DNA from 2 places in the Lipingzhangella rawalii genome. Region 2 is predicted to be linked to the other one. Evidence: riboswitches for the same ligand, from Rfam matches in the RefSeq annotation. Region 2 holds a riboswitch; the other holds the start of a gene.
The links. Region 2 has a riboswitch for glycine ahead of gcvT (glycine cleavage system aminomethyltransferase GcvT). Riboswitches for the same ligand answer to the same signal wherever they lie in the genome.
Positions count from the first base shown of each region.

Region 1: it holds a riboswitch for glycine, as region 2 does, so the genes downstream of both, gcvP (aminomethyl-transferring glycine dehydrogenase) here and gcvT (glycine cleavage system aminomethyltransferase GcvT) in region 2, are expected to answer to the same signal.

Region 1 is NZ_JAVLVT010000001.1:618,376-633,700, forward strand. It holds gene gcvP (aminomethyl-transferring glycine dehydrogenase) at 1-1,571, opposite strand, end outside; glycine riboswitch at 1,648-1,737, opposite strand; gene RIF23_RS02770 (MerR family transcriptional regulator) at 1,948-2,559, opposite strand; gene RIF23_RS02775 (bifunctional nuclease family protein) at 2,866-3,336, opposite strand; gene RIF23_RS02780 (FHA domain-containing protein) at 3,601-4,140, opposite strand; gene RIF23_RS02785 (mannose-1-phosphate guanyltransferase) at 4,480-6,978, opposite strand; partial or broken gene RIF23_RS02790 (CDP-alcohol phosphatidyltransferase family protein) at 7,106-7,681, opposite strand; gene RIF23_RS02795 (ArsA family ATPase) at 7,889-8,785, opposite strand; gene RIF23_RS02800 (cory-CC-star protein) at 8,782-9,132, opposite strand; gene RIF23_RS02805 (carbon starvation CstA family protein) at 9,181-10,977, opposite strand; gene RIF23_RS02810 (hypothetical protein) at 11,084-11,959, shown strand; gene thyX (FAD-dependent thymidylate synthase) at 11,991-12,788, opposite strand; gene RIF23_RS02820 (anthranilate synthase component I) at 12,974-15,202, opposite strand.
Region 2 is NZ_JAVLVT010000009.1:14,268-29,592, forward strand. It holds gene RIF23_RS16725 (sensor histidine kinase) at 1-690, opposite strand, end outside; gene RIF23_RS16730 (PP2C family protein-serine/threonine phosphatase) at 780-2,033, opposite strand; gene RIF23_RS16735 (hypothetical protein) at 2,349-2,588, shown strand; gene RIF23_RS16740 (3'-5' exonuclease) at 2,669-3,646, opposite strand; gene RIF23_RS16745 (asparaginase) at 3,781-4,758, shown strand; gene RIF23_RS16750 (NAD(P)/FAD-dependent oxidoreductase) at 4,811-6,046, shown strand; gene RIF23_RS16755 (DUF4429 domain-containing protein) at 6,057-6,998, opposite strand; gene RIF23_RS16760 (3-deoxy-7-phosphoheptulonate synthase) at 7,191-8,252, shown strand; glycine riboswitch at 8,361-8,460, shown strand; gene gcvT (glycine cleavage system aminomethyltransferase GcvT) at 8,606-9,760, shown strand; gene gcvH (glycine cleavage system protein GcvH) at 9,826-10,206, shown strand; gene RIF23_RS16775 (serine hydroxymethyltransferase) at 10,212-11,501, shown strand; partial or broken gene RIF23_RS16780 (L-serine ammonia-lyase) at 11,663-13,068, shown strand; gene RIF23_RS16785 (Asp23/Gls24 family envelope stress response protein) at 13,183-13,719, opposite strand; gene RIF23_RS16790 (DUF6286 domain-containing protein) at 13,795-14,400, opposite strand; gene RIF23_RS16795 (Asp23/Gls24 family envelope stress response protein) at 14,486-14,869, opposite strand; gene RIF23_RS16800 (hypothetical protein) at 15,011-15,187, opposite strand; gene RIF23_RS16805 (Asp23/Gls24 family envelope stress response protein) at 15,184-15,325, opposite strand, start outside.

The DNA.
Region 1 (15,325 bases), on a different contig from region 2:
GTCGCGTTGAGCTTCATGGTGCACGACCCCAGCGGAATCATGGTGCGATCCAGAGCCAGGTCCTTGTCCGCCAGGCCCCGCAGATACCGCAACAACGACGTCTCGTTGCGGTGACTGTGAAAGACGGGATGGCGGAGGTAGTCCACCTCCCGGGAGAGCGCGACCGGTAGCTGCCCCGAGGTCGCCGCCGGATCCACGGACTCGGCTCGGGCCGCCGTCTCCGCCGTACCGCTGGGCACGCCGAAAGCCCGCAGAACGTCGCGGACGTGCTCGCTGGTGGTGGCCTCATCACAGCTGATCCCCACCGTGTCGGCGTCCACCCGCAGCAGGTTGATCCCCAACCGGGCAGCCTCGTCCACAACCGACTGTGCCCGCCCGGGAACCCGGGCCCGAACTGTGTCGAAGAAGGAGTCGTGTTGCACGTCGACCCCGGACGCACGCAGCCCAGCAGCAAGCCGCGCGGCGTGGCCGTGCACCCGCTCGGCGATGGCGCGTAGCCCCTCGGGACCGTGGTAGACCGCATAGGTCCCGGCGATCACGGCAAGCAGCACCTGGGCGGTGCAGATGTTACTTGTGGCCTTCTCCCGGCGAATGTGCTGTTCGCGGGTCTGGAGGGCCAGCCGGTAGGCCGGGGTCCCGTTGACGTCGACCGACACGCCCACGAGGCGTCCCGGAAGGTGCCGCTGCAACCCGGACCGCACCGCCATGTATCCGGCATGCGGGCCACCGAACCCCATGGGAACCCCGAACCGCTGGGTGGTCCCCACCGCGATGTCGGCCCCCAGTTCCCCCGGCGAACGCACCATCGTCAACGCCAACGGATCGGCCGCAACCACGGCCTGGGCCCCCCGTTCGTGGGCGGCGGCGATGATCGGCTGTGGGTCCCGGAGCTCACCGCTGGCCCCGGGGTACTGCACCAGTACCCCGAACAGGTCCACATCGGGCAGCCCGTCAGACAGGTCGACGGCCTGGATATCGATCCCCAGCGGCTCGGCCCGGGTCCGCAGCACCGCCAGAGTCTGCGGCAGGATATCGGCGTCCACCACGAAGGTGTCCCCCGCCTTCTTCGTGACCCGCCGCGCCAGTGTCATCGCCTCCGCGGCGGCCGTCGCCTCGTCCAGCAAGGACGCCCCGGCGACGTCCAGCCCCGTCAGATCCGTGACCATGGTCTGGAAGTTGAGCAGCGCCTCCAACCGCCCCTGCGAAATCTCCGGCTGGTACGGGGTGTAGGCGGTGTACCAGGCGGGATTCTCCAGAATGTTGCGGCGAATCACCGGTGGCGTCAGGGTGTCGTGATAGCCGAGACCAATCATCGAGGTCCGGACTTCGTTACGCTGCGCCAACGTGCGCAGCTCCGCCAGGGCCTCGTCCTCACCGGCTGCCTGGGGCAGGGTACCGTCCACTGAGCTGGTGCGGATTCCTTCGGGCACGGCCGCGGCCATGAGCTCCGCCGTGCTCGCATAGCCCACGGTTTCCAGCATCGTGGCACGCTCGTCGGCAGTGGGTCCGATGTGTCGGTCTACGAAACCGACCTGCCGGTTCGCGTACTGCTGGTTCACTGGGTCCGCCATGGAGACCTCCCGGTCGCTGGCCCACTCGGGCCGGTTACACGGTCTCCCCCTCTGTCGCCTCCTGCTCCAGAGTGGCCTCCGCCGCGCGGTCCTGTGGGCCTGAGAGGTTCCGGGGAGGTTGCACCTTCGGCGCCCCTACGGGTGGGGACTCTCCCGCGCGGTATCAGCGGCTCGCACTATTTCGTTGTGGGTGTCCCACTGTAGCTGAGGTGGATCGATCACCAAGAGTCCCCTCCCCCGGGGGGCAGTGAGAACATTGGCACCCTGCCGCGTCCTGCCTCCGGAGCATCGACCGGGAGGGTGCCAACCAGGGTGTCTATCCCCGGCCACGTGGATCGACTGCGGGACGTCGCCATCGGGGGAGTCCGGAGGGCGTCTATCCCGTTTTGCGCTGTCGCCGCCGCCGGGCCAGTTCATCCGCGGGATACTCCGCGCCGGCCTCCTCTGGAGTGGTGGGTACGCGCGACACCGGCTCGCCGGGCAGTTCCCCAAGGGCGTGTTCGAGTTCGTGCCGGACCTGTCCCAGGGCAATACCGAACACCGCGTGCCCGCCCTGGAGCAGGTCCACCACCTCCTCGGTCGAGGTGCACTCGTGCACGGTGACCCCGTCACTCACGAGGGTGATCTGGGCCAGATCGGCGGCGGAACGCTCCCGAAGCTGGGTCACCGCCATCCGGATCTGCTGAAGCGAGATACCGACGTCCAAGAGCCGTTTCACGACAGCAAGGAGCAGAATGTCGGCGAACGTGTAGTAGCCACGCTCGCCGGAACCGTGCCCAGGCCTACTCGGCTCGACGAGCTGGGTTCGTGCCCAGTAGTCGAGCTGTCGATAGGTGATGCCCGCGGCCGTGCACGCTGCGGGAGCGCGATAACCGATATCCATAGGCAGCGCCTCTACGCTCTCGTCACACAGTAGGCCCTGCTCTCCGGCGCGCAACAGCGCTGCCTGTCTGTGGTCGGAGGCTTTGCTTCCGCTGGTGACCGCCACGCCGAACCTCCGGCTTCTCGACCTGCGACGATTCGACACGGGGAGATTTGGGTTACGCCGCAGGTTGCATTCGGTAGCACGTTAGGCGGGGGCTGCGGACACCGTCAACGACATGCCCCGGCGCGTCGCGGAACCATCCACAGGGATCGACGGACGCTGTGCCCGGGACCATCCTCGGTTCATCCCGCCGGCGAGCCCGGAGCACGCCCCAGCTGGCGGCGGGAGCACCACAGGACCTACGGCCACGCACAGTTACCGCACGCCGTGCCACCGTGCCCAGCTCGGGGCGCGCCCGGCCGGCCCCGCTCAGGTGGTGCGGCCGAAGTCCTCGGGGCTGATCTGGTCCAGGAACTCCCGGAACCGCTCGACCTCGTTCTCCTGCTCGTCCGGGATCGGCACTCCCGCCTCATCAATGACGTCCTCGTGAGCGTAGATCGCCGCGCCCATTCGCAACGCCAGGGCGATCGAGTCGGACGGGCGTGCGCTGACCTCGGTCCCGTCTGCGAACACCAACTCGGCGTAGAAGATCCCGTCCTGGAGCCCGGTGATATTGACCGTCTCCAGACTGGCGTCCAGCGCTTGGAGAACGTCGCGGAACAGGTCATGCGTCAGCGGACGCGCCGGGGTTGCTCCCTGCTGTGCGAGGGCGATGGCCGTGGCCTCCACAGCACCTATCCAGATGGGTAGATAGCGCTCCCCATCCGTCTCCTTGAGTAGGACGATCGGTTGATTCGAGGGCATCTCGACTCGGACGCCGACAACCTCCATGTGCTTCACTGCGGCTCCGTCCCACGACTCGGCGCGTTGGACAACGGCACTTGCCACCCGGGGCTGCGCCTCGATTCTCACAGTACCCCGCGCGCCCGCGGCCACACGGAGGCAGTTTTCTCACCGCTACCCGCCGCGCGCCGCACCGCCACCGGATCGACGCATCCACCGTGCGGCGGCACGGTGGATGCGCGTGGTCGTCCGAGCTGTCCAGGTCCGTTCAGATCTGTCCGGAAGATTGTCCGACCGGAAGCAGCCGTAAACGTCGAGAACTCAGGTGCGCTGGGAACTGGTCACCAGGACCAGACGGAACTTACCGATCTGTACCTCGTCGCCGCCCCCGAGTTCGGCCTCGTCAATCCGTTCCCGATTGACATAGGTCCCGTTCAGGCTGCCCACATCGCGCACGGCGAACGAGGTACCGCGCCGGTAGAACTCCACGTGTCGACGGGACACCGTGACATCGTCCAGGAAAATGTCGGCGTTGGGGTGGCGCCCCACAGTGGTGACATCCGAGTCCAGCAGGAAACGGCTGCCGGCGTTGGGGCCACGTTTGACCACCAACAGGGCGGTACCTGGCGGCAGCGCCTCCACGGACGGAGACTCGGCAGGTTCCTCGGCGTCGGTCTCGGTGTCCAGAGCCTGGATCCCGGAGATGGATATGGTCGATGTGGTCTCGCCGGCGGAGTCCCGGGAACGCTGGCCGGTAGATCCGCGGGTGCTACCCGCCTGGAGCGGGGTTCCACAGTTGGAGCAGAAGCGGGCATCATCCGCAACGGCGTGACCGCACTGCGTGCAGTGAACGCTCGGCATCGTCTCGGCTCGGCCTCCTACCCCGCGTACGGCGGTACGTGTTGTATATGTGCGTGCTCCGGGGCGATCGCTGCCGAAGTGCCCGACACTCCGTGGCGAACTCGCTGGTCAGGGCTCACCTCTACGCTACCGCGCCTTCCACGCAGCGTGTGGACCCCGTGGCGGTCGCAAGGCCGGCTCTGTACGCAACTGGCGCTGCACAGCGTCCCTACACCGACCACCACCGTCCATCCCGCCCTGGAGCACTCGACTCTAAACCATATCCGGGCCCGACGGCCCCGTGTGCCAGTGGTTCCGGTGGTCGTGGCCCGGTTCGGGGTCCGGGCCACGACCAGGGGATCAGGCGTCGGCGTTCTCCACCACCAGGGCCCACTCCGCCAGCAGTTGTTGGGCCGTTGCTCCATCGTCGGCCTCCGCCCACAGGTGGGTGACCGCTTCGGAGGGATCGGGAAGCACCAGCACCCAGGATCCGTCCTGCTCTGCTACCCGCACGCCGTCCGTGGTGTCCAGCGTGCGGTCTCCGGCCGCCTCGACGACGGCCCGCATAACACTTCCCTTCACCGCCCAGGGTGTGGGCACCGACCGACGCAGCAGGTGCGCCCCCGGGATCCGCGCGTTGATCTGACTCAACGACAACCGGGCACGTGCCACCAGCCCCAACAGTCGCACGAACGCAGCGACAGCGTCACTCGTTCGGGAGAACTCCGGAATCACGAAACCGCCGCGCCCATCACCGGCAAAGATGATGTCCGGGCTGGTCGCCGCCCGGGTGAGCTGGTCGGTGGCGGTCGCCGTCCACCGAACCGAGACCCCGTGTCCGCTGCACACCTGCTCGGCGATTCGGGTGGTGGTCACGGGCAGTGCAACCGCACCCTGTTGACGCTCCGCCGCCACCAGGTCCAACAGCACCAGCAGAGCCCGGTCACCGGGAACGAGTTCGCCCTTCTCGTCAACCACGGACAGGCGTTCGGCGACCGGGTCGAACCGTACGCCAAGGTCAGCCCGCGCGGAGGCCACGAGCTCGCCCAGGTGTTGCAGATCCCGCATCTCCTTGGCGGTCGTGTCGGTCGGAAACGCCTCGTCGAGCCGGTTGTTGACCGTGAGCACGTCCACGCCCAGACGTCCGAGCAGGCTCGGCAGGATCAGCGCACCGGTGCCGCCGGCACAGTCCACCACGACCTTGAGGCCGGCATCGGCCACACCGGTGAGATCGACCGTGCGTACCAGCTCGTGCGTGTAGGTTTCCAAGCCACGGGAGGGGAAGGACAGTTCCGCGATCTCGCCGGGGAAGGCCCGACGATACTCCTGTCGGGTGAAGACCCGCTCCAGCTTGCGTTGGGCAGCCGGGGACAGGTCCGCGCCCTGGTCGTCCAGGAACAGGATGTCCACGGACTGGGGATCCCCCACCGACGTGCGCAGGGCTATTCCCCCATCGACTCCGCCCTGCGCGGTGTGGAACCGCGCCACCGGGAGGGGTGTGGCTTCCAGGTCCTGCACGTCGATAGCTCCGGCCGTCAACGCGCTGATCACCGCCCGCTTGAGGGTGCGCGCGGCACGCGAGGCGTCACGTGAGGTGGTCACGGTCGCACCCTTGCGCAGGGTCGTGGCGTAGGCACTGGCCAGACGCACCGCGAGTTCCGGCGTGATCTCGACGTTGATGAGTCCGCTGACCCCACGTGGCCCGAAGAGGGACCGCTGGCCCCGAGACTCCCAGATCACGTTGCTGTTGACGACGGCCCCGGCCTCGATCGTCTTGAAGGGGTAGACCTTGACGTCGTTGGCGAGGTATGCCTCGGACTCGACGACACACTCCTCCCCGACGATCACCCCCTCCTCCATTCGGGCGCCGGCCATGACGTCGGTTCCCTTACCGATGACGCAGCCGCGTAGGTTACTGCTGGCACCGATGTAGGAGTTGTCGTGGACCACCGCACGGTGCAGGAACGCTTCCGAACGCACCACGGCGTTCCGCCCGAGCACCGTGAACTCGCGCAACTCTGCACCCGACTCGACCTTGGCATAGTCGCCGACGTACAGCGGACCCTTGAGTACCGCGTCGGGGGCCACGTCCGCCCCCTCGGCGATCCAGACCCCCGGCGAGACCTCGAAACCGTCGATCTCCACATCGACCTTGCCCGAGAGGACATCCGCCTGGGCACGCAGGTAGCTCTCGTGTGTCCCCACATCCTCCCAATAGCCCTCGGCCACATATCCGTACAGCGGATGGCCGTCGGCGAGCATGCGGGGAAACACGTCGGCGGAGAAGTCCACCACCTCCCCCTGGGGGACATAGTCCAACACCTCGGGTTCCATGATGTAGATCCCGGTGTTGACGGTGTCGGAGAAGACCTGCCCCCAGGTCGGCTTCTCCAAGAAGCGCTGGACCCGCCCCTCGTCGTCGATGATGACGATCCCGAACTCCAGGGGATTCTCCACCCGCTTCAGACCGATCGTGACCGCGGCCCCCCGCTCCCGGTGCGAGCGGATCATGTCGCTGAGGTCGATATCGGTCAGCGCATCCCCGGAGATCACCAGGAACGGTTCCCCCCGCAGGTACTGCTCCGCGTTGCGCACACTCCCGGCGGTGCCCAGCGGCACCTCCTCGGCGACGTAACGCACGTTCATCCCGAGTTCCTCGCCATCACCGAAGTAGTTTCGGATCAGGGTCGCCAGGAACTGCACGGTGACGATCGTGTCGTCGAGCCCGTGCCGGCGGAGCAGGCGCAGCACGTGCTCCATGATCGGGCGGTTCACCACCGGCAGCAGGGGCTTGGGCTGGTTCGCCGTCATCGGTCGCAGCCTGGTGCCCTCACCACCGGCCATCACAACAGCCCGCATACTAGATCCACCTCCCCAGTCCAGGTTGCCCACGGTGCACTGACGGTTCTGCTGGGGAGTCCGGAGTGTGTTGTCTGGTCACAGACACGCCGCTCCTCTCGGTCCGGGTGGCGGGGAGTTATCGGGCCCGCGTATGCGCAGTCAGCTTCCAGCTCTGCACCGCGTACAGTGCGCCGGCCCACCAGTAGAGAGCAGTTCCCCAAATCGCGAATGCCCAACCAAGAATCTCGGCCACATCGCCCGCGACACCGGGAGTCCCGGCAACGAAGAGGAGAGGGAAGGCGTAGAGCAGACACAGGGTGGCTGCCTTACCGGCGAAGTTCACGGGCAACGGCCCGTAACCGAAGTAGCGCAACACCGGAAGTGCCGCCACGATCAGCACGTCCCGAAGTACCAGCGCCACGAGCAGCCAGACCGGCACCACGTCCCGGATGACCAAACCGAGCACCGCCGCGAAGATATAGAGCCGGTCCGCCATTGGATCGAGCAACATCCCGACCCGGCTGACCTGGTTCCAGGCCCGTGCAATCTTGCCGTCCAGCCAGTCGGTGACACCCGCGAAGGCGAGGACCCCCAGAGCCCACCAGTCGGCCTCGGGAACGAGGACCAGCCAGAGAAACAGCGGGACACCGAGTATCCGCGCACAACTCAATGCGTTCGGTAACGTCCAGACACGTTCCGATCCGGAGTGCTCCGCTGTCACGTGGATCGCCACCCCACCTCCCGGTCCGTTGTCGAGCCTACCCATCGCGTGCATATCGCCGGTTACGGACGTGCGGAACCACGGTCGGGATTTTCTTCCCCACAGTCGTCACTCGCCGGAACGCCCCACCACCATTCTCGGCCACGCACTGACAGGATGCGGAACCGGGAACCCGGGTATCCAGGTTGCCGCGCGGCGGCACCGGCGTTAACTGAGGTCCCGCAGTCGCTGTACTCCGGTCGGTTCCTGGGCCAGCAGCGGCTGCTCGATCAGCCCGCAGTCGCCGAAGCGCTCTCGAACCTCGGCCAGGATCGCGGGGTCGGCATCCACCGGAACCTGGTTGAGTGCCACGGGTCCGAGACGCAGCCCAGCTTCTTCCAGCTGGCGTCGGGCACGTTGGGTCTCCGCCAGCACCATGCGACGTGGGAGCAACACGAGCCGCACCTCGGACTCTTCGCGTAGCCGTCGTGCCGTGGTCTCCAGGCGGATCCGGCGCGCGTGTAGACGCTGAAGCAGCGGGTCGGTCTGGCCGTCGGGATCATCCCCGCCGATGGCGTCAACGGCCAGGGCCTCGGCGCGCCGGGCGCGATCACGGTGCCGGGCCAGTCCCTGTACCCATGGGGTAAGTAGGCTCGGCAGACTCACCATCCGCAGCAACTGCCCGGTGGGGGCACTGTCCACCACGAGACAGTCGAACTCCTCAGGGACACGCTCCATCGCACCCATAAGCTGGTCGGCCAGGGCCGACTCCACCATTCCCGGTGTCTGGGTGGCGTGGCGGAGGTGGCGCTGCACCGCGGGCATGATCTCGGCCGGCACGACGCTGTGGGCGTCCTCGACGACCTCTGCGACGCGGCGCCGCACGGCGTCCTCACCGTCGGGTTCCCACACCCACAGTCCGGCCACGATCTCGGTCGGGGTGTCTCCGAGTGGCGTGCCCAGTACGTCGGCCAGCGAGTGCGCCGGGTCCGTGGAGATGAGCAGCGTGCGCAGGCCCGCCGCGGCCTGCCCCAGGGCGAAGGCCCCGGCCATGGTGGTCTTTCCCACACCACCCTTCCCGCCGAAGAAGGTGATCGGTTCCGAGCCCGCGGTCTGCACGCTCAACAGCACACCTGAGGTTCACCGAAGGTTTCGGCCCCCATACGCCGATGCCAGTCGTGCAGGTCGGCGACGAGATACGGGACCAGATCCAGCGTCTCGTAGGCCACCGGGTTGGCGACTCCGAGGCTCTCCAGCAACACCAGGGCACGCATCGTGTCCGCCTGCCGCCGGGCCTCACGCTCCCGGGCGTGACCCCAGCGGGAGTCGAAGACCGCCTGGTGGAAAGCGTCGAACCGACGCCAAGCCCACACCACCCGTTGCCAGGCGCGCCGGGCCGGGTTCCCGTTCGGGATTCCCGGGCCCGGACGCTCCTGCGGCTGCTCCGGCTGCTCCGGCTGGATGGGGTGCATGGGCTACGCAGAACCTCCCTGGCCAGCAGGACCGGCTGCTGGGTCGTCCTAGTCTGCGGATGTGCTCTGATCACCACTGTCATCGACGGATGCCCCGGTCTGGGAGCCCGCCGGGTCCTCACTGCGGCCGCTCCAGGCACGGCGCAGGGCGATTGCCGCTTCGACGACCATCCACAATGCCAGGACCAGGATCACCGCGTCCAGCGGCGCCAGGAGGAACACTTCCAGCACGTCGTCGGAACGCACGAAGTCCAGAAGCTGGATGACCAGGGCCCAGGTGGTCATGACCACCAGGAAGACCAGGGGGATCAGCACCATGATCGGATTACGGCCGTTCCTGGTCACCCATACCGCGATCACGGCCAGGGCCAGACCGGCAGTGAGCTGGTTGGTGGTTCCGAACAACAGCCACAGCGTACCCACGGCGAAGTCGCCCGGAACCATCGCGAGGCCGAATGGGATCGCCACGGCCAGCACGGTCGCCAGGGTGACGTTGCGGGACAGCGTGCGTAGGGCACGGCCGGCCGGGCCGTCACGCAGCACCCCGTGGGAGATGTGGGCGACCTCCTGGATGATGTAGCGCTGTAGCCGCACGGCCGTGTCCAGGCTGGTGGCCGCGAAGCTGACCACGACCACGGTCGCGAACACCACACCCACGGCCTCGGGCACGGCAAGGTTTCCGGCCAATCCCGCAACCCCCTGCACGAAGGTGTTGCCCGGGTCGTCTCCGGCCGTCTCCCAGTCGACGTAGAGCGCACCCCAGCTCGTGTCGGCGTTGGCCGAGTACAGCATCACACCCACGGTGCAGGCGAGGATGGAGCACAGGGCCAGGGTTCCCTCCCCGAGCGAGCCCATGTATCCGACGAAGCGCGCGTCGGTCTCCTTGTCCAACTGCTTCGATGTGGTGCCCGAGGACACCAGGCTGTGGAAGCCGGATACCGCACCACAGGCGATCGTGATGAACAGCAGGGGGAACCAGGAAGGCGATCCTTCGGGCACCGACCGGAAAACGGGAGCTTCGATGGTGTTCATTCCCACCAGAACACCGACCAGGATCACCGCCAGCGCCAGCAGCATCTGCTGCTGATTGATGTAGTCCCTGGGCTGGAGCAGCATCCACACCGGCAGCCGCGAGGTGAAGAAGGTGTAGACGAAGATGAGAACCAGCCACAGCGTGGCGGGTTGGATTCCCACCAGCCCGGCAATCGGGTCCACGGTGATCGGGAGGAGCTGTCCCACCGGGATACACACGTAGACGATCAGCAGTGCCACCAGTGACGGCACTAGTGCGGTGCTCCGTCTGCGATACACCACCTGGCCGACCGCGATCGCCAGCGGGATGGTGACCAGGACCGGGAGCACCGCCTCGGGATTGGCAACGAGCAGACCCGCGATCACGATCGCGAACACGGCGTTGACCATCGTCACGAGGAAAAAGATGATCAGCAGGAACAGCACCCGCGAGCGCCGGCTGATCACCTCCCGGGTCAGGGTGCCGATACTGCGCCCCTTGTGCCGGACCGAAACCACGATCGAACCAAAGTCGTGCGCCCCCGACGCGAACACGGTGCCCAGCACCACCCACAGCAGAGCCGGTCCCCACCCCCAGAAGACCGCGATGGCCGGTCCGAGGATCGGTGCGGCCCCCGCCACCGAGATGAAGTGGTGCGCGAACACGATGTGGCGGTTGGTGGGCACATAGTCGACGCCGTCACGCAACTCGTGGGCCGGGGTGGTGAAGGCAGGGTCCAGGGCATAGACCCGATTGGCCAGGTAGGCGGAGTAGTAGCGGTAGGCGAGGAAGAATACCCCCAGCACCACGAGCATGACGACCACGGCGGGCATACGGACACCTTTCGGGGCGCGCGCAGCAACGGGACGAAGACGAAACAGTGATCAACTAGAGTCATCAGAAATTAGCACGTTCTTTATCTCACACATAGGTGACGCAGTGCACAACATCGTCACGGTCTGGCGGAAAGCGGTCACCGCCGAGCTGTCCTGGATCGGCCCCCAGGGGCCGGTCGGCATCCCCGTGGTACCGCTGGTTTGGATGGGTGGAGCGCCGCGGGGTGGCGATGCCCTCTGCGCAGCACTGCCCCTGGCGCATCTGCGAACCCTGGACACGCTGACCCAACACGTCGCCGCGTTCAGCGTGACCGAGGGCGGCACCTCCCCCCGAACCACCAGTGGCTGGTGTGCCACGGGAACCGTGACGGTCACTCCCGACCTCGAGGGTCACCTGTTCACCGAACACCTGCTGGACCAGGAGTGCCTCAAGCATCCACCGAGCCGCCTGCGGGTGGACAGCCTGATGGCCCGGCGGGAGAACTGGTGGTGGCTCCCCCGCATGATCGTCACACTCACCGACGTAACCCGGGAACGGAAGCTACCCGCACGGCGGGCGGCTACTGACGCTCTGCTGGTCCGCGCGCACGCCCACGAGCCACGGGTGGATGCTGTACGGATCCAGCCGGATCACCCTGCCCCCGCGTCAGACTCCGAGCCCGAACCACCGGAACGGATCTCGGTTCACCCTCGAGCCGAGGAGGGCCTGGCCCCCCTACCCGCGGGGAGGGTCCTGGTGTTCGGTCACCAGCACAGCCCGGATTTCGAACGTTGGGAACGCTGGTACCGGTTCGGGGACCTGACCGAGGACCACAACGGTGGGGCCTGCCTGGCGGTGGCCCAGGCGGGCGGCACCCCCCAGGGGCCTCTGGAACCGTTCGGCCTGCTGGAGCGCTTCCGCAACCATCGACAGTTGGCGCGGGCGTGCCGCGACGGGATCGCCACAGCCGAGCGCCGGGGCCTGGACAGCTCTCGGTGACGAGCTCCGCCGCGCAGTGGTACGTGGCGGTTCAGACCTTGCGCCAGCTGGGAACCCAGGCCCCGTCGCTGATCTCGTAGTCACCGAACAGTGCCGGTGCTTCCTCTTGGAGAACGCGGCCGATCTGGTCGAAGACCAGCCGCATCTCCTCCTCGGCACCGGGCGCGGTGCGGGCCTCAATGGTATGCCGCAGGGTGCGGACATTGGCCGTCCACACCAGGCCGGTCGCCAACCCTTCGGGAGCGAACCGGCGCATGAACGAGGTTCGGTGCTTCTTCTCCGCGAAGGCGACGCCCTCCTCGTCCAACCCGAAGTGGTCGGCCATCCAGGTCTGGAACTCCTCCATCTGGGCCAGCATCTCGCCGGCCCGCTTCATCAGTTCCGGATCCTGGCGGGCCCAGTCCGGGAACCAGAACGGCAGATCGTTCAGCCGCACGAACCGTAGGGACTCCTGGGACACGGCGACACCTGGACGGTGCCGCACCAGCTCGTGGGTGAACACCCGGCTCACGTTGTGCAGCACGAAACTGAAGCTGACATGCTCGAGGACAGACCCGTGCATGCTCGCCAGAATGTTGGACAGGTACTGGTCCTGGTCGGTGCGTACCCGGGTCACATTCGGGTTGAGGCCCGGCTCCCAGGACCGGTAGCACAACCGGCCCGCGAACTCCGCGAGATTCTGGGGGTCGTTCAGCTGCGTGTCCAGCTCGCCCCGGTCGAGGCGCTCCAGCCACGCCTGTCCCCCCACCTCGGCGAGATAGCGCGCGACCTCCGGGTAGTCCACCTGGGGTCGAGCCACCAGATGAACCTCGGGCTCCACGCTCTGCACCACCGTAACTTCTCCCCCCGTGTCGGGACCGGCGGCCCCATCGACCGCACCACCGTCAGCGGGACACGACCCACAACCGCAGCCAACCGTGTGACGTGCCCACACCCAACCGAACTTAGCAGCGCAGGAAGACCCACCCGTTCGCGCCACAGTGCGCGCCGATCGAGCTGTCCCGGGAACAAACGTCAGGACCTGGCCAACCGCAGCACCCTGTCCACGATCTTTTCACCCACAGCTGCGCTGAGAATCGACTCCGGATGGAACTGGACGGCCCAACGTCGAGCCCGCTGATCCTCCACGGCCATGACGACCGGAATCCGCCGACCGTCGGCACCAACATCCTCGGCGACGGCCGTCACGTCGAAGCCCTTCACCCGTTCCGGGGTCGTGTAGGTGGAGTGGTACCGGGCCGCGGTGAACGTCGCGTCCTCCAGGCCCGCGAGCAGGCTCCCTCCGCGCACCTCAACCTGGCCCGGTTTGCCGTGCTTGGGCTCGGGCAGGGTGCACAGCTCGCCCCCGGCGTGTTCCACCATGGCCTGCAACCCCAGGCACACCCCGAACACGGGAATCCCGCGGCGCTCCAGCTCGTCCAACAACACACTGATCCCGAAATCCGCGGGCAGGCCGGGACCGGGGGACAGAATCACCAGGTCCGGGGCGAGCTCGTCGAGCACCCGCGGCGGAAAGCCATGGCGCAGCGTGGTGACCTTGGCGCCGTGCCGCCGGACGTAGTCGGCCAGCGTGTTGACGAAGGAGTCCTCGAAGTCAACAAGCAGCACCCGCATTCCCGCACCGCTGGGAACCGCCGCGGGCTCCACGGCCTCGACAGCGTCGGTTCCAGCCTCCTCCTGGTTCCCACCCGACTGTTCGGCCAAGGTCTCCAACAGGGCACGGGCCTTCAGGAAGGTCTCGCGTTCCTCCGCCTCGGGGTCGGAGTCGAACAGCAGGGTGGCACCCGCCCGCACCGTGGCCACACCGTTGCGGATATGGGCGGTCCGCAGAGTCAACCCGGTGTTCATCGAGCCATCGAACCCGACCATTCCCACCGCACCCCCGTACCAGCGACGCGGGGTGTCCTCGGTGGCCTCGATGAAGCGCATCGCCCACGTCTTGGGGGCGCCGGTGACCGTCACAGCCCACATGTGACTCTGGAAGGCGTCCAGGGCATCCAGTTCGGGCCGCAGGCGTCCCTCGATGTGGTCCACCGTGTGGATCAGCCGACTGTACAGCTCGATCTGGCGTCGGCCGATCACCCGCACACTCCCGGGTTCGCACACCCGGGACTTGTCGTTGCGGTCCACGTCGGTGCACATGGTGAGCTCGGATTCCTCCTTGGGGGAGGTGAGCAGGTTCCGAATGTTGGCCGCGTCCTCGAGCGCGTTCTCTCCTCGCCGCACGGTTCCCGAGATCGGACAGGTCTCGACCCGCTGGCCCTGTCCGACCGGTCCGGACACCCGCACGAACATCTCCGGGGAGGCACCGACCAGGTATTCGCCCTCCCCCATGTTGAGAAAAAACTCATAGGGGGCGGGATTGCGTTCCCGCAGTCGCTGGTAGAAACGCGCCGGCGAGTCACAGGCAGCATACATCTGGTGTCCGGGTACCACCTCGAACAGGTCCCCCCGCCGGAACCGCTCCTTAGCCTGTTCGACGATCCGGGCGTAGGAGCCCGGCTGTGGGGGTGGCGGAATGTCGGCGCCCAGCACCACGGGGGTTTGAGCCGTGACCCGGTCCAGGCCGCGGGTGCTGCGCCCCGGGTGACCGGACCGGTCCGCGGCACCGCCCTCGTCCCCGGACGCCAGGGTGAAGTCGTAGGTGAAGCGCAGGCAGGTCTCCCGCTTGCGGTCGTGGACGATGATCGCGTCGGGCAGGTGGAGGACGAGGTCCCGGTCCTGGGGGTCCCGCTGCTGCACCTCCGCCACAGGTTCGAACTGGAACGCCAGGTCATAGCCGAACGCCCCGTACAGGCCGAGGTGGGTGTCCTGGTCACTGTGGAACAGTGCAACGATCTCCCGCAGCACCGAGAACACGCTGGGGCGGCGACTGCGCTGCTCCTCGGTCAGCTGCTCGCCCCCACCGGGCTCGGGAACACGCACGGTCACCGTCGCGGATTCGGGCGAGGGGACGGGATGGCCGTGGCGCCGCAGGGCCGCCTCCACCATTGGAACCAGCACCTCCCCACGCTGGTTGAGGGCGCTGAGGGTGACGTCCCGCCCGCGGGCCACGAGCTCGAGACAGGGGTCCACGTAGCCGAGATCCCAACGGCTGTAGCGTCCCGGATACTCCATCCCGGAGGAGAACAGACCGCCCCGACGCGTTTCCACTGCCTCGACGAGCGTCAACAGCTCAGCGGGATCACAGGGCTCGGCCGTACGCTGCACCGTGATTCCACCATGGGTCCGGTAACTGTGCACGACAGAGTCGGCGCCGGCAGGTGTGTGGGTGCCTGCCCGGAAATCTTGCGGGAACGTCACGATCGGTCCGGTCCTTTTCATCGTTGGGGTGACTACACCCGAACCGGGGCCGGACTGGCTGTG
Region 2 (15,325 bases):
CTGTTGCAGGTGGCGTCCCAGCTCGTCAAGGGGGCGCAACACCCAGCTCTGTAGCATCACCCACAGGAAGATCGACAGCACGACGATCAGAACGCCGGCGAGGACCAGCAGGGCCACCAGCTGCTGCGTTGCCGTCCGGAGACTGTCCTGGGCGTCGTCGATCTCACCGACGATGTCGTCCCGGGCGTCCTGCGCCGCCGAACGCAGGTCATTGAACCGGTCCCGCCCCAACTGGTAGAGATCCTGGTCAATCTCCTCACCGGCCGCGACGGCCTCGATCGCCGGAGTCGCGAACTCGCTGTCCCACGCCTCGGCGGCGCTCGCCACCGAGTCCAGGCTGGCTCCGATCTCCTCCTGGTCACCGGCCACATCCCGAAGCTCGGCGATACTCTCCTCCTGGTTCTCCATCCCCTCGTGGTAGAGATCCAGGTACTCCTCGTTCTGTGTGTCCAGATACACCCGAACCCCGGTGTCGGCGTTCAGGTGCGCAGCCATCATCTGTTGCACGGCCACCCGCGCCGGGCTCAACTCCTCGACCTGGTCCAGCATGCTGTCCCGGGCCTGGACCGCACTCACCGTGATCGTGGTCACCAGGGTCACCAGGACCACGCTCACAGCCCCAAGCAGTACCGTCACCCGGCGTCGCAGCGACCAGGCCGGTTCGCCACCATCCCGCCGACGCCGCCGCAACTGGGGTGGTGCTCCGGAGCTGCGGCCAGGGTCCCCCACCTCTGTCGAAACCGCTGCCGACTCCGCGGGATCGGGGGGGTGCGGTTCCGTCACGTCCGGCTTCCGTGGGTGAGGAGAAGCATCGCCACATCGTCCTGCAACGAGTCACCGTTGCGGCGTTCGGCCTCGTCCACCAACTGTTTCAGCAGCCGGTCTCCGGGTGTCCCGGCCGTCATCCGTTCCGCGAGGAGCGTCTGCAAGCCCTCCACTCCCAGGCGTGCCTCGGCGGAGGTGTCGTAGGCGTCGATCACACCGTCGGTGTACATCAACAGCATGCTCCCACTGGGGAAGGGATGCTCCTCCACCTCGATCTCGGTCCCCGGGAAGATCCCCAGCGGGGGCCGCGGGCTGGCCGAGACCTCCCGGATGTCTTCCGGACGAAGATGATCACTCCGAGACGGCACCGCCGACGCCGTCGATGTTCCGACGGCGGCGACCGCCAACGGCGGCGGGTGCCCCAGGAGCCGCACCCGCAGCACTTCGCTGCCGTCATCGATACTGACCTGGCACAGGGTGGCGTAATTCTCCTCCTGAGCGCGTTCGCTGACCAGGACCCGCTCCAGGGCATGCAGCACCTGGTTTTCCGGAACACCGGCCACGACCAGTGCCCGCCAGGCGATGCGCAGCGAGACGCCCAGGGCGGCCTCATCCGGGCCGTGCCCGCTCACGTCGCCCACGATGACGTGTGTGACCCCGTCCTGGTGCACCGCGTCGAAGAAGTCGCCGCCCAACAGGGTGCGTTTACGCCCCGGGCGGTACAGGGAGCGGTGAACCAACGGTGACTCGGCGAGCAGCAGTTGGGGCAGCAGCCCCCGCTCCAGGCGCAGATTCTCGCGTGCGTGGAACTCCGCCTCGCGCAGCTGACGCGCGCTCTCCTCGGCGTGCCGACGCTCCAGGGAGTAGCGGAGGCTGCGCGCCAGGAGGGCACCGTCGACGTGCCCTTTGACCAGGTAGTCCTGGGCCCCGGCCGCCACTGCGGCGACGCCTTCGTGCTCGTCGTCCAGCCCGGTGAACACCACAACGGCGGCGTGCTGGGCCTCGGAAAGGACCTCCCGCAGTAGCTCGATGCCATGTGCGTCGGGAAGGTTCAGGTCCAGCAGGACACATCCCTGGAAGGAGGCGAGATACGGCCTGGCCTCGTGCAGGGTCGCTACCCAGGTAATCCGTGCGTTGAGCGAGGTCTCCGCGAGATACTCCTCCACCAGGAAGGCGTCCTGGGAGTCATCCTCGATGAGAAGCAACTCCACGGTCTCCGGCGCCTCCGGGTCATCGGAATTCTGGCCCCTCAGCTGGTCCACCGGCATATGCCCCATCTGGACGTCGTTCGACCCGGCGCTGGGTCTGGGCCCTGTGTCCTCGATGCTTAGCCTCACGTCGAGCACCTACTTGTCCGCCGCAACGCCCCACCCCCACAGCGGGTGAACGCCAAACCCTAACGGGCGGTTACCGATTCGCGCTAGCGGGATTGCACGAGCAACGTGAAACTGGCAGCGCGTTCCGCGGCTCAGGGTACCCGTTTCCCCACGTGGGGACGGAGCCCACCGCCAACTCCACCACCGCAGGACTGCGGCTGCTGCCAGAATAGGACATCCCCAGCAACCCCTCTCCGAAGGCTCGAGATGTCCCTCCTCCTTATCCTCGTTGGCACGGCACTCGTGAGCATCGCCCTGTTCAACCGCGTCCCCCAATTCCGCTCGCGCGGCGCCGTCACCTCAACACGCCCACCGGCCACGCCGAGCCCCAGTCCCCTGGTCTCCACGGCCCCCGCCCGCCTGACCGAGGCCGGACGCGCGACCGTGACCACGGTTGGCGGAAGTGTGCTCCTTATCGCACTGTTCCTGGCCCTGTCCGGGCTCTAGGAGGCCAGGAGGTCAGGAGGCGAGCTGGAGCAGCGCCGAACTGCGGGTCACGCACCCACCGAACCGGGCGGTCCGGGTACCTATCGGCCTGCCCCACGCGTAGCGGTCCAGGTGCCCAGGACCAGTGTTCCAATCGAGGCCGCCCCCACGGCCCAGCCCACAGCGGTGGTCAGCGCCACATGCCGCCGGCTCCGCGCCTGTGCCCCGGCCAGGGCCCGGGCACGCTCACTGCTACCGAACCGGCCGCCGCAGTCCTGCGGGGCCAGTTCCAAAGGTCGCCACCACGCCGGCCACCGCCGCAGATCCAGCCGCGGCGACTGCTCGGTCCCGGGGCCGGCGTACTGGCCCAGGCCGTGACCGACGCCAGCCAAGCGGGGTTTGTACCGTCCGGCTGCCGCCGCAGGCCCCACCGTGTCGGATCCACTGCGCCGCCGGCCCGGAAGTGCACCCACGTAGCTCAGTGGCCCGGGTGCGTTGTACAGCAGCTCCGCCAGGAGGTGCGCCGTGGCCCGGGCGTCTCCCAACGCGGTGTGCTGGCCACTGGGCCAGCGCCCGGACAGGGCATAACTGGCGCGGGGCAGGGAATAGCGCGGAAGATCCAGGTGGGCCCGCAGGGCCCGCAGCGTGCATAGCCCGGGCATCCCGGGTGGCAGCCCGACCGGAACGAACTCCGCGGCAAGGAACTGTTCCTCGAAGGCGAGATTGTGCCCGACGATCACGGCCCCGGACATGAGGCGGGTGAGCTCCCCAACCAGGTCTTCGGGCCTGGGCGCACCACGCACGTCGGCGTCGCCGATTCCGTGAAACTCGCGCCCCGTAACCGGAGCCCGGGGATCCACCAGCGTGGCGAACTCCTCCACCACCGTTCCGTCCCCACGCAGTCGAACCACCGCGATCTCACACACCCGCGCACCGGCGGTCACATCCAGGCCGGTGGTCTCCACATCCACAACCGCATACTCCAGGGCTCGTGGATGGTGACCGGCACTACTGCGCCGCAGCCACCCGTCGTGTAACACCGGGGGCCGGGCCTGGGGCCGTGCTGCTCGCTGGTTCACCACAGCCCCGAACCCTACCGCTCGTCTGCGGCCACACCGCGTATGCTCACGCGTGGTGCGATCCGCATGGGCTGCGAGCACAGCCGCGCGGTGACCATCCACCACCGGCCCCAGTCTGAGGAGGAACATCCCGCATGCCCAGCAGCGCGTGCCCCCCGTACGTACCGCTCGTGGAGGCGGTCCGCTCCGGATTCCAGGAGAGCGTGCACTACGGCGCCGTCGTCGGCCTCTCCGCCTCCGGAGAGCTGGCCTACGCCCGCGGGCCGGTGGGCTCACCCATGCTGCCGCGCTCCTCGGCGAAACCCCTCCAGGCCCTGACGGTCCTGCGTGCCGGCGCACAGCTCACCGGCGCCGAGATCGCCATCGCCGCGGGCAGCCACTCCGGCCAGGACCTGCACGTCCACCGGGTCCGGGCAACCCTGGCCGCGGCCGGGCTCTCCCCGGCGGATCTTCGGTGCCCCGCAGACTGGCCGCTGGACGCGAGCACCCGCGACGCGCTGGTCTGTTCCGGTGAGCCCCGCTCCCGGGAACGCATGAACTGCTCGGGTAAACACGCGGCCATGCTGGCTGCGTGCGTATCCCAGGGATGGCCCACCGAGAGCTACCTCTCCCCCGACCATCCCCTCCAACGAATGGTGCGCACCACTCTGGAGGAACTCTGCGGTGAACCCGTGTCCCACACCACCGTGGACGGCTGCGGCGCTCCGCAGTTGGCGGTCTCGCTGGCCGGGCTCGCGCGCGGCATCCACGCCCTCACCGCGGGCACCGGCGACTCCCATCGGCATGCCGTGGTCACGGCGATGCGCGACTATCCCCAGTACGTCGCGGGTCCCGGCCGGCACGACACCGTCCTGATGCAGGCGGTTCCGGGACTGATCTCCAAGCAGGGAGCAGACGGAGTCATGGTCGTGGCCGCTGCCACCGGCGAGACCGTCGCCGTGAAGATCAGCGACGGCGACCAGGGTCTGCGCGCCCGGACCGTGGCCGCACTGGCCGCTCTCGCCGAGATCACCGACCTGGACCTGTCCGCAGGCCCGGTCGAGGAACTGCGCACCGGTACCGTGCTCGGTGGCGGCCAGCCGGTCGGCGTGGTGCGCCCCGTGTCCGGGTGAGCGGCCTCGACCGCAATCGGCTCCCAACCCACGGAAAGGTGTCGTGGTCCGTGTGACTCAATCCCCGAGTGGTAGCGGTGCCCGCGAACCGGACGGCATCGTCATCGTCGGCGCCGGCGTGGCCGGGCTCAGCACGGCGGAGGAGCTGCGCGACCGCGGATACACCGGTCCGCTCGTCCTCGTGGGCGAGGAACGACACCCCCCCTATGACCGCCCGCCACTGTCGAAGGAGTACCTGACCGGCGATCCGGCGCACACGCGCGTGGCACTCCGCGACAACAGCGACCTCGCCGCACTGCGGTTGGATCTCCGGCTCGGCCGGCAGGCCCGGGCGCTGGACCCCGCGCACCGCCTGCTCACATTGGACGACGGCTCCACAGTGCGCTACCACGGGCTCGTCATCGCCACCGGCGCCCGGGCCCGCAGACCAGCAACGAACCTCGCCGGGGTCCACACGCTGCGCGGTCTCGACGACGCGGACGCCATCCGTCGTGCGTTCGCCACGCATGACCGTGTGGTCGTGGTCGGGGCCGGGTTCATCGGCACCGAAGTCGCTGCCAGTGCACGGCACCTGGGACTCGACGTCACCCTCGTGGACGCGGCCGACACCCCGATGGCTGGCCCGCTGCACCCGCGCCTTGGGGAGATCGTGGCCGACATCCACCGAGAGCACGGCGTTGCACTACGGCTGGGTGCCGGCGTGGCCGGATTCGAGGGTGCCGAGCGGGTGGAGCGTGTCCTCCTCAGTGACGGAAGCACGGTCGATACTCCACTCGTGGTCGCTGGCCTGGGGGTGGCCCCGGACACGGAATGGTTGGCCGGTTCCGGGATCGAGCTGGTTCCCGGGGCAGGCGATGTTTCCTGCGATATGTTCTGCGCCACCTCGGCACCGAACGTGTACGCGGTCGGGGACGTGGCGAACTGGCCACATCCACACTTCGGTCGGTTGCGGCTGGAGCACTGGACCAACGCCCGCGAGCAGGCCGCCGTTGTGGCACACAATCTGCTGGCTTCCCCCGAGAACCAGCAGGTCTACGCACCGGTGCCATACGTCTGGTCCGACCAGTACGGGATGAAGTTCCAACTGCTGGGTCAGGCCGCGCCCGCCGACGACGTGGAGATCGTGCACGGGTCACCGGATGAGCGGAAGTTCGTGGCCTTCCTCGGCCGCGAGGGTCGACTCACCGGCATCCTGGGCCTACGGTCCACCCCGAAGGTGATGCGCTACCGCCGCCTGCTCACCGAATCCACTTCCTGGACGGAGGCCCTGGCCGCGGCCGGACGATAGCCCGGGCCGGTCACAGCCGATCCAACAGTTGGGCTTTCTTGGCGGCGAACTCCTCGTCGGTGAGGATGCCCTCCGCGTGCAGCTGGGCCAGCTGGCGGATCCGTTCGTAGATCACCGCACTCGCGGAGTCGGCACTGTCCTGGGAGGACTCCAGCTCAGGCGCCTCGCGTGCGGCGGCTACGGCACCACTGCCCCGAGTGTGCGGCGCCGCCGGGCTGGCCAGAGCCCAGTGGTAGGCGCGAATCGTCGCCGCCAGCAGCAGTGTCGCCGCACCCTCCGCACCCTCGTCGCAGAGCAGGCAGGTGACATCGTGTTTGGGCTTGGTCGGGGGGCCCTCCCGGGCCGTACCACCGGCGCCCGAGAGAATCCGAAGATGTCCCCACTCCCAGCCATCCGAGGGCACCCATTCGACATCGCGGATATCCGACAGGGCGAACTCCCGGCGCTGTTCGCGCTTCTTGCGTCCGCTGGCCTCGGACCCGGCCCACACGAATCGCACCGTGGCGCCATCGAACGACCCCGTCCCCTCTGAGGTCTGGATGTGGACCGGCAACGCCGGGACAAGATTGGTGGCGACGGCGGGATCCGCTGGCGGCGCCGCTTCCGCACCATCGGCGACACCCGCCGCGAAGGCGATCTGGTCAGCGTAGTACTCGGCGACCAGCTCCTGCTTATGGCTGCCGGTGAGTCGGAACGGCTGAGATGACTCACTCAACTGAGCGCCCACCGCCGTGTAGGGGTCCGCCCCCTCCCGCAGCCGCAGCGCCATGGCCCACGGTTTCCGACGCCCGGTCCCGACCCGGAAGTCCACCGCCGCCACCGCCTCGACCGGGACCGTACAGCTTCCCAGCTCCTGAAGCAGCTCGTCCTTGAACCAGCCAGTGTGGTAGCGAATGCGGATCTCGGAGCCGTCAAACCGCCAGGTGGCCTGGTGTCCACGCAGTTCGTCCATCGCCACTCATCCTAGATGCGCGGAATACCGCGGGTTGCGCCTCGCGGGACATCCCCCAAGGTCCCGCGGCCGGTCGCCGCGGCCCCGAAGCACCGGCTGCGTGCCCTACGACACACGTCTTCGCCTCGGTGCCACACCGGCCCGCGCACCGGCTAGGGTGCGTTCGGGCAGGAAAACCGAGGGAGGGCACACATGTCTCGCACGAACGACACCCGTGTGGTGAGCTACCAGCCACTGGTATCGCCTGCCGACATACTCGCGGAACTTCCCATGGGACCGGAACCGACCGCGCTGGTCGAGGAGTCCCGTACGGCGGTCACCCGGGTCCTGTCGGGAGAGGACGACCGGCTGCTGGTGGTGGTTGGCCCCTGTTCCGTGCACGATCCCGCCTCGGCGCTCGACTACGCCCGGCGACTGGCCGAGCTCGCCCCGCGCCTGCGTCCCGAACTGTGCCTGGTGATGCGGGTCTACTTCGAGAAACCACGCACCACCCTGGGTTGGAAGGGCCTGATCAACGATCCTGGTCTGGACGACAGCTACGACGTCCACCGCGGGCTGCGAACCGCCCGCAAGCTCCTGCTGGACATCGGCTCGCTGGGCTTGCCTGCCGGCACCGAGTTCCTGGACCCGATCACCCCGCAGTACATCGCGGACGCCGTCACCTGGGGAGCTATCGGGGCCCGTACCACCGAAAGCCAGGTGCACCGTCAACTGGGCAGCGGCCTGAGCATGCCGGTGGGCTACAAGAACGGCACTGACGGGGATATCCAGGTGGCCGTGGACGCCTGCCGGGCCTCGGCTGGCGCACACACCTTCTTCGGGGTGGATCCGGCGGGTTCGGGGGCCGTGGTCACGACCAGCGGCAACCCGGACTGCCACGTCATCCTGCGTGGTGGCCGCTCCGGCCCCAACTTCGACGCCACGAACGTCGCGGCGACACTCGATCTGATTGCAGGGGCCGGGCTACCGCGGCGGGTCATGATCGACGCGAGTCACGCCAACAGCGGTAAGGACCACCTCCGCCAGCCCGGTGTCGTCGCCGACATCGGCGCGCAGATCGCCGGCGGGGAGAGCGGCATCGTCGGGGTGATGCTGGAGAGCTTCCTCGAAGCCGGGAACCAGCCGCTTGTCGATCCGGGCTCCCTCACCTACGGGCAGAGCATCACCGACAAGTGCATGGCCTGGGACACCACGGAAGAGGTCCTGGACGAACTGGCCGAGTCCGTTCGGGAACGTCGCAAGAACCGCGGCTGAGGCATCCGCGTTCATACCCGACCGGGCAGGCGTGCGCCGCATCGCCGCCTCGCCATCCCGGCCTTCCCGTGGCGCCACAGGAGGCACTGCTAGGCTGGGTCGTGTCACTGACCCCGCACGGGAGAGTGTCCCCGCAGCCAGCGCGGACCGCCGAAGGAGCAATTCCTCCCCAGAGAACCTCTCAGGCGTCGCGGACCGTGCGGGTGAGACCACTCTGGAAAGTAGGGGCAACGCTGCCCCTCGCCGAAGGTGCAAGTCGCCGGTCCCGGACCGGCGGCGAAGCTCTCAGGCACAGATGACAGAGGGGGAGGCCGGCAACGCCGTGCCCGACGGCCGTCCTCTCAGGAGTGCCCATGACCGAGACCAGCACCGACGCCGCCCCACCGCGGCATACTCCCCTCCACGAGACCCACGAGCGGCTCCAGGCCACCATGGTTGACTTCGCCGGGTGGTTGATGCCGCTGCGCTACGGCAGCGAGACCAGTGAACACCAGGCCGTTCGCGAAGCCGCCGGCCTCTTCGACCTGTCCCACATGGGCGAGCTCCGGGTGCGCGGCCCCCAGGCCGGCGAGGCCCTGGACTATGCCCTGGTGGGTCACCTGTCCGCCGTCACCCCGGGGCGGGCCCGCTACACCATGATGACCGATACCCAGGGGGGCGTGGTGGACGACGTGATCGTCTACCGCCTCGCCGAGGACGAGTACCTCGTCGTGGCCAACGCCGCGAACCGGGACGTGGTGGAGGCCGCACTGCGCGAACGTGTGGCCCGATTCGACGCCGAGATGACCGACCTCTCGTCCGACTACGCCCTGATCGCGCTCCAGGGGCCACGGGCCGTGGAGATCCTACGCCCCCATACCGACGCCGATCTGGACAGCCTCAAGTACTACGCAGGCCATCCGGCCACCGTCGCCGGACATCCCGCGATGCTGGCGCGCACGGGCTACACCGGCGAGGACGGGTTCGAGATCTTCCTGTACTCCACAACGGACCTCCCCCGCGTCGCCACCGAGGTCTGGGAGGCGCTCAGCGAGACCGGTCAGGCCCATGGTCTGATCCCCGCCGGCCTGTCCGCGCGGGACACGCTGCGTCTGGAAGCCGGGATGCCACTGTACGGTCACGAGCTGTCCACCGAGCTGACCCCGTTCGAGGCGGGGCTCGGACGCGTGGTGAAACTGGAGAAGCCCAGCGACTTCGTGGGACGCTCGGCGTTGGCCGCCCGCGCGGAGGAGGGGCCGCGGCGTAGACTCGTGGGGCTGGTTGGCCGTGGCCGACGGGTACCCCGAGAGGGGTACGCGGTACTGCGCGACGGCCAGCAGGTTGGTGTCGTCACCAGCGGAGCGCCCTCCCCCGCGGTGGGGCGTCCCATCGCCATGGCCTACGTCGATCCGGCGTCGGCCGAGGTGGCTGGCACGGCGGAGGGGAACGACTCCTTCGCCGTGGACGTGCGGGGACGGGCCGAGGCCGTTGACGTCGTCCAGTTGCCGTTCTACAAGCGTCCCCGATAGCTGGGGCACCGCCACGAACGGCGGTTCAGCCCACAGATTTTCGACAGACTTTCCTGGAGAGTGGAATGAGCGTTCCCGCAGAGCTGAGCTACACGAGCGAACACGAGTGGGTGGCGATCGCCGACGGCGTCGCCACGGTCGGCATCACGGCCTACGCGGCGGAGGCTCTCGGCGACATTGTTTACGTCGAGGCTCCCGAGGTCGGGGTGACCGTCACCGCCGGGGAAACCTGCGGCGAGGTCGAATCCACCAAGTCGGTCAGTGACATCTACGCCCCGGTGAACGGAGAGATTGTCGCCGTCAACCAGGCCCTGTCCGACGACCCCGAGATCGTCGGTAGCGACCCCTACGGGCAGGGATGGCTGTTCAAGGTGGATCTGTCCGAGGAGCCGACCGACCTGCTGTCCCCGGAGCAGTACACGCAGCTCACCGAAGGAGAGAGTTAAACCGCATGGTTGCCAACCATCCCCAGCAGCAGCCCGACCTCTTCAACCTGCCCCTCGATCAGGCGGACCCGGAGGTGGCCGCAGCCGTCGACGCCGAGTTGGCGCGACAGCGCGACACCCTGGAGATGATCGCCTCGGAGAACTTCGCTCCGCAGGCGGTGCTCGAGGCGCAGGGCTCGGTACTGACCAACAAGTACGCCGAGGGCTACCCGGGGAAGCGTTACTACGGTGGCTGCGAACACGTCGACGTGATCGAGCAGCTGGCCATCGACCGGGCCAAGGCCCTGTTCGGGGCGGAGCACGTCAACGTGCAGCCGCACTCCGGCGCAAGCGCGAACACAGCGGTGTACTTTGCGCTCCTCCAGCCGGGTGACACCATCCTCGGCCTGGATCTCGCGCACGGGGGACACCTCACCCACGGGATGAAGCTGAACTACTCCGGCAAGATCCTGAACGCCGTGGCCTACCATGTCCGCCCCTCGGACGGCCTCGTTGACTACGACGAAGTCGAACGCCTGGCCAAGGAGCATCAGCCTCGGATGATCGTCGCGGGATGGTCCGCCTACCCGCGTCAGCTGGATTTCGCGCGGTTCCGCCGCATCGCTGACTCGGTCGGCGCGCTGCTGCTCGTGGACATGGCCCACTTCGCGGGTCTGGTCGCGGCCGGGGAGCACCCCAACCCGGTACCCCACGCCGACATCGTGACCACAACAACCCACAAGACCCTGGGTGGTCCGCGGGCCGGCCTCATCCTCGCCAAGGAGGAGTACGGCAAGAAGATCAACTCTGCGGTGTTCCCCGGCATGCAGGGCGGCCCGTTGGAGCATGCGATCGCGGGTAAGGCCGTGGCGCTGAAGTTCGCGGCGAGTGAGGCCTTCGCCGAACGGCAGCGGCGCACCGTCTCCGGGGCGCAACGCATCGCCGAACGCCTGGGACAGGCCGATGCGGTGCAGGCCGGAATCAGTGTGCTCAGCGGTGGCACCGATGTGCATCTCGTCCTCGTCGACCTGCGCAATGCCGAGCTGGACGGGCAGCAGGCCGAGGACCGGCTGCACGAGATCGGGATCACGGTCAACCGCAACGCGGTACCGAACGATCCCCGCCCGCCGATGGTGACCTCCGGGCTTCGGATCGGCACACCAGCGCTGGCCACCCGTGGCTTCGGTGACGAAGACTTCGCCGAGGTCGCGGACATCATCGCGCTCGCGCTTCAGCCCAGCTACGATGCCGCCGCCCTGCGGCAGCGTGTGCAGGGCCTGGCGCGGAAACACCCGCTGTATCCGGGGCTGAGCTAAGCCGTTCGGGGCCGTGGCCGTGTCACTGTGTCACTGTGTCACTGTGTCACTGCGTGCCTGCGTCACGGGGCACGGCCACACCTCCCCTCCAGCCCCGACGACCCGGGGCCCGCACCGGGCCTCATCCAACCAGGGGCGTATGTACGGAAGGGAGGAACCGCATGGCCATCAGTGTTTTCGACCTGTTCAAGGTCGGTATCGGCCCCTCGAGTTCACACACCGTGGGGCCAATGCGCGCGGCGGCCAGGTTCGTCGACACGGTTGTCGAGTCGAACCTGGCCGCCGGCACCCAGCAGCTACACGTCGACCTGTACGGATCCCTGGCGCTCACCGGCAGGGGGCACGGCACGGACCGCGCGATCGTCCTGGGGCTGCTGGGTGAGATGCCCGAGAAGGTCGACGTGGAACGGGTGGACGCGCTGGTGGCCCGGGTTCGCGCCGAGTCCCGGATCCCGCTGGGCCCTGACCGGCACGCCCGATTTTCCCCCGAGCAGGACCTGGAGTTCCACCGCGCACAGACCCTTTCCGGGCATCCCAACGGCATGCGCTTCGTCGCCCGGGACGCCGACGGTGTCGACCTCCTGGAGCGGGTGTACTTCTCGGTGGGCGGCGGCTTCGTCGTCGACGAGGACGCGGTGGGGGCGGACCGCATCGGGGTCGAGGACACCCCGCTTCCCTACCCGTTCGCCAGTGCGGCGGAGCTACTTGGACACTGTCGGGAAACCGGAAGCTCGATCAGTAGCCTCGTCCTGGCCAACGAGCTGGCCTTCGGCCGCAGCAGGGCGCAGGTGCACACGGAGTTGTTGGAGATCTGGCGGGTCATGCGGGCCTGTGTACGCCGCGGCGTGACCACCGAGGGCACCCTGCCGGGCGGGCTGCGGGTTCCCCGTCGCGCCCCTCGGCTGTACCGGCAGTTGGGGGCCGCTGTGACACCGAAGGGCTCTGCCCTCCCCCCAGTACGGAACCTGACGCCATGGGCGCGACCGATTGGGTCAATCTCTACGCCCTGGCGGTCAACGAGGAGAACGCGGCGGGAGGACGTGTGGTGACTGCCCCAACCAACGGGGCGGCCGGTATCGTTCCGGCAGTACTGCACTACTACCTGCACTTTGGACGTGGAGCCTCGACCGAGGGTGTACTGCGCTTCCTGTTGACGGCGGGAGCCGTTGGGATCCTCTACAAGGAGAACGCCTCGATCTCGGGCGCCGAGGTGGGCTGCCAGGGAGAGGTGGGTTCGGCGTCGTCCATGGCAGCGGCCGGACTCGCGGAAGCACTGGGGGGAACTCCGGCACAGGTGGAGCATGCCGCCGAGATCGCGATGGAGCACAACCTGGGGCTCACCTGTGATCCGATCGGGGGCCTGGTTCAGGTCCCCTGTATCGAACGCAACGCCCTGGCCTCGGTCAAGGCGGTCAACGCGTGCCGCATGGCCCTGCGCGACGACGGCAGCCACATGGTGTCCCTGGACACGGTTATCGCCACCATGCGCGACACCGGCCGGGACATGCTCGACAAGTACAAGGAGACGAGCCGCGGCGGTCTCGCCGTCAACGTCATCGAGTGCTGAACCGGTGAGGGAACACGTTGGATCGCAGGTGCCCCGGATCGTGTCCCCACCGAAAAGACGTGCCGGCGAAGGCTCCCCCCAGAGACCTTCGCCGGCACGTGTCCATTATGGACTCTAAACCAACTCCCGTTCCTGCGACGGTGCGGCCATCGAAATCCGGACGACCGTGGGCAGGTGCTCCAGCTCCAGGGCGGACCGCAGCCGCTCGACCGCCTGCTGCCGGACCTGCCGCCAGAAGGCGGCGACATCGGTGTCGTCACCGAGTGTCACGTCCAGCCGCAGGTGTGGTTCACGCACAGACGTCGTTACCCGTGCGCGGGCCCGACGTACGCCCTGATAACCAGAAACCTCGTCCACAACCACATCCTGGACCGCGCGTGCGGGCATTCCGGACCGTCCATCCGGTCCGGGCCCGCTCCCCGGGCCCGTGGTTCCGGGTTCCAGCCGCAGCCGCCCAACGGTGTCGGTGCGACTTTGGATGTACATCCATCTTAACCCAAGCAGGCCGATGACCAGCACAACAGCCAAAGTGGCCCCCAGCACCCACGGCTGTGCCACATAGCTCTCCACCGCGGCACGGTCCCAGATCAGCGCCTGTGGAGCCAGGCGCCACCCGAGGGTCAGCGCACCACCTCCGGTGACCAAAAGCACCACTCCGAGTGCGCCCAATCTCCACCGGTTCCCCCGTGCGGGCGACCGGCCCCGCCGTCCCCGACTCATCAGCCCTCACGCCTTCGCGTAGCGCACGTTCGTGCGAACTTTGAGGTCGCGCAGTGGCGCCAGTTCGGACAGGCGGCGCCGGACCTCCGTCTCCACCTGGGTGGGCAACGTCCCTGGCTCGCCCAGATCAGTGTGCACCCGAACCGTAATGCTGCGTCGCCCCAGACGAACCCGGGCCCGACGCACCCCGTCCACATCCTCGGCGGCACTCGACAACGCCCGCCGTAGGGCCGCTGGCGAGATCCCCACCACCAGGTCCGGATCATCCGTGCGCAGTGGTAGCCAGCGGCTCCGCCCGGGAAGCACCGCCAGCGAGATCAGGACCAAGCCGATACCTGCCAGCACGGCTGAGGCAACCCGGACCGAGGGGTCGCTCCATCGCGCCCCCTCCGCGTAACTCGCTGCCTGCTGGTACGGCAGCATCCGCAACGGGCTGCCTACGAGGGCCGAAATAACCTCGGCCGCCGCCACCGCGGCCACCAGGACCAGGACGGCTCCAGCCAGAAACGCGGGCCAGGAACGGCGCGGTCGAAACGTACGGACCGCCGTCCGACGGGCACGTTGGGAGGCCAACGGATCTGGTGGGGCAAGCGCGTGGTCTACCGTTGTCATTTCTCCTGCCTCGCTTCCTGGCCGTCGCGTCCGCCCTGGACACAGGCGTAACCGAGCACACCGTCGGTTGCGCCCTGGGACACGGTCACCGCAGTGAACGGTCCCGTTCGAGTCGCGTGACCTCGATATCCACACGCCGGACGCTCAACCCGGTGAGTTCCTGCACCCGGTCGCGCACATGGCCCCGGACCTGCCCCACCGCATGGCGCAGCGGCACGGGGTAGGCAAGTGCCAACCGCAGCCACACCGTCACGACGTTGCCGCTGAGACGGACCCGGACCCCCGCGGCCTGCCCGTCCCGCAGCCGACCGAGAAACCCCGCCAGCTCACGGGACTCGGCGCGTTCGGCCACGGCCTGGCGCGCGACCTTGGCCACCACCCGTTCTCGAATCGTGGTTGTCCCCCGGCCCGCGGGATCAACCTCGCGCTGTCGCGGCACCGTCGCCGCGGGCAGCGTCGTCACGTTCATCGAACCTCCCAGCCGCTGCCACGGCGGTGTCGTGGCACCACGTCGGTGCGGCACCTCCGCACCGACGCGCGCCGCGACGCCCCACAGCGATCCCGTTTCCTCCGGCGCACACCGTGGTCACCTCTCCGGGTGTTCACGTGCTCAGTCCCTGCGGGTGAACAGTGCCGCGAGATCGACCTCGCCTTCGAAGGCGCGCCCCGCGAGAAATCCCGCCACCCCCAGCACCAGCACCAGGAGGAACGCACCGAACCCCCCGAAACCCGCGGCGAGTCCCAGCACCGTCCCGAACCCAAGCCCGGCGATCGGCCACACAGTCATCCCTCCCTGGAATCTGGCCCGTTACCCGCGGGCGATTCGACGACGAGATCGACGAAGGACACGTGCACCTCCCGTCCGGGCACCAGCGGCCGTACCGCACGTCGCAGCTCCGTGGCTGTCGCGGGAAGTGGTGGACCG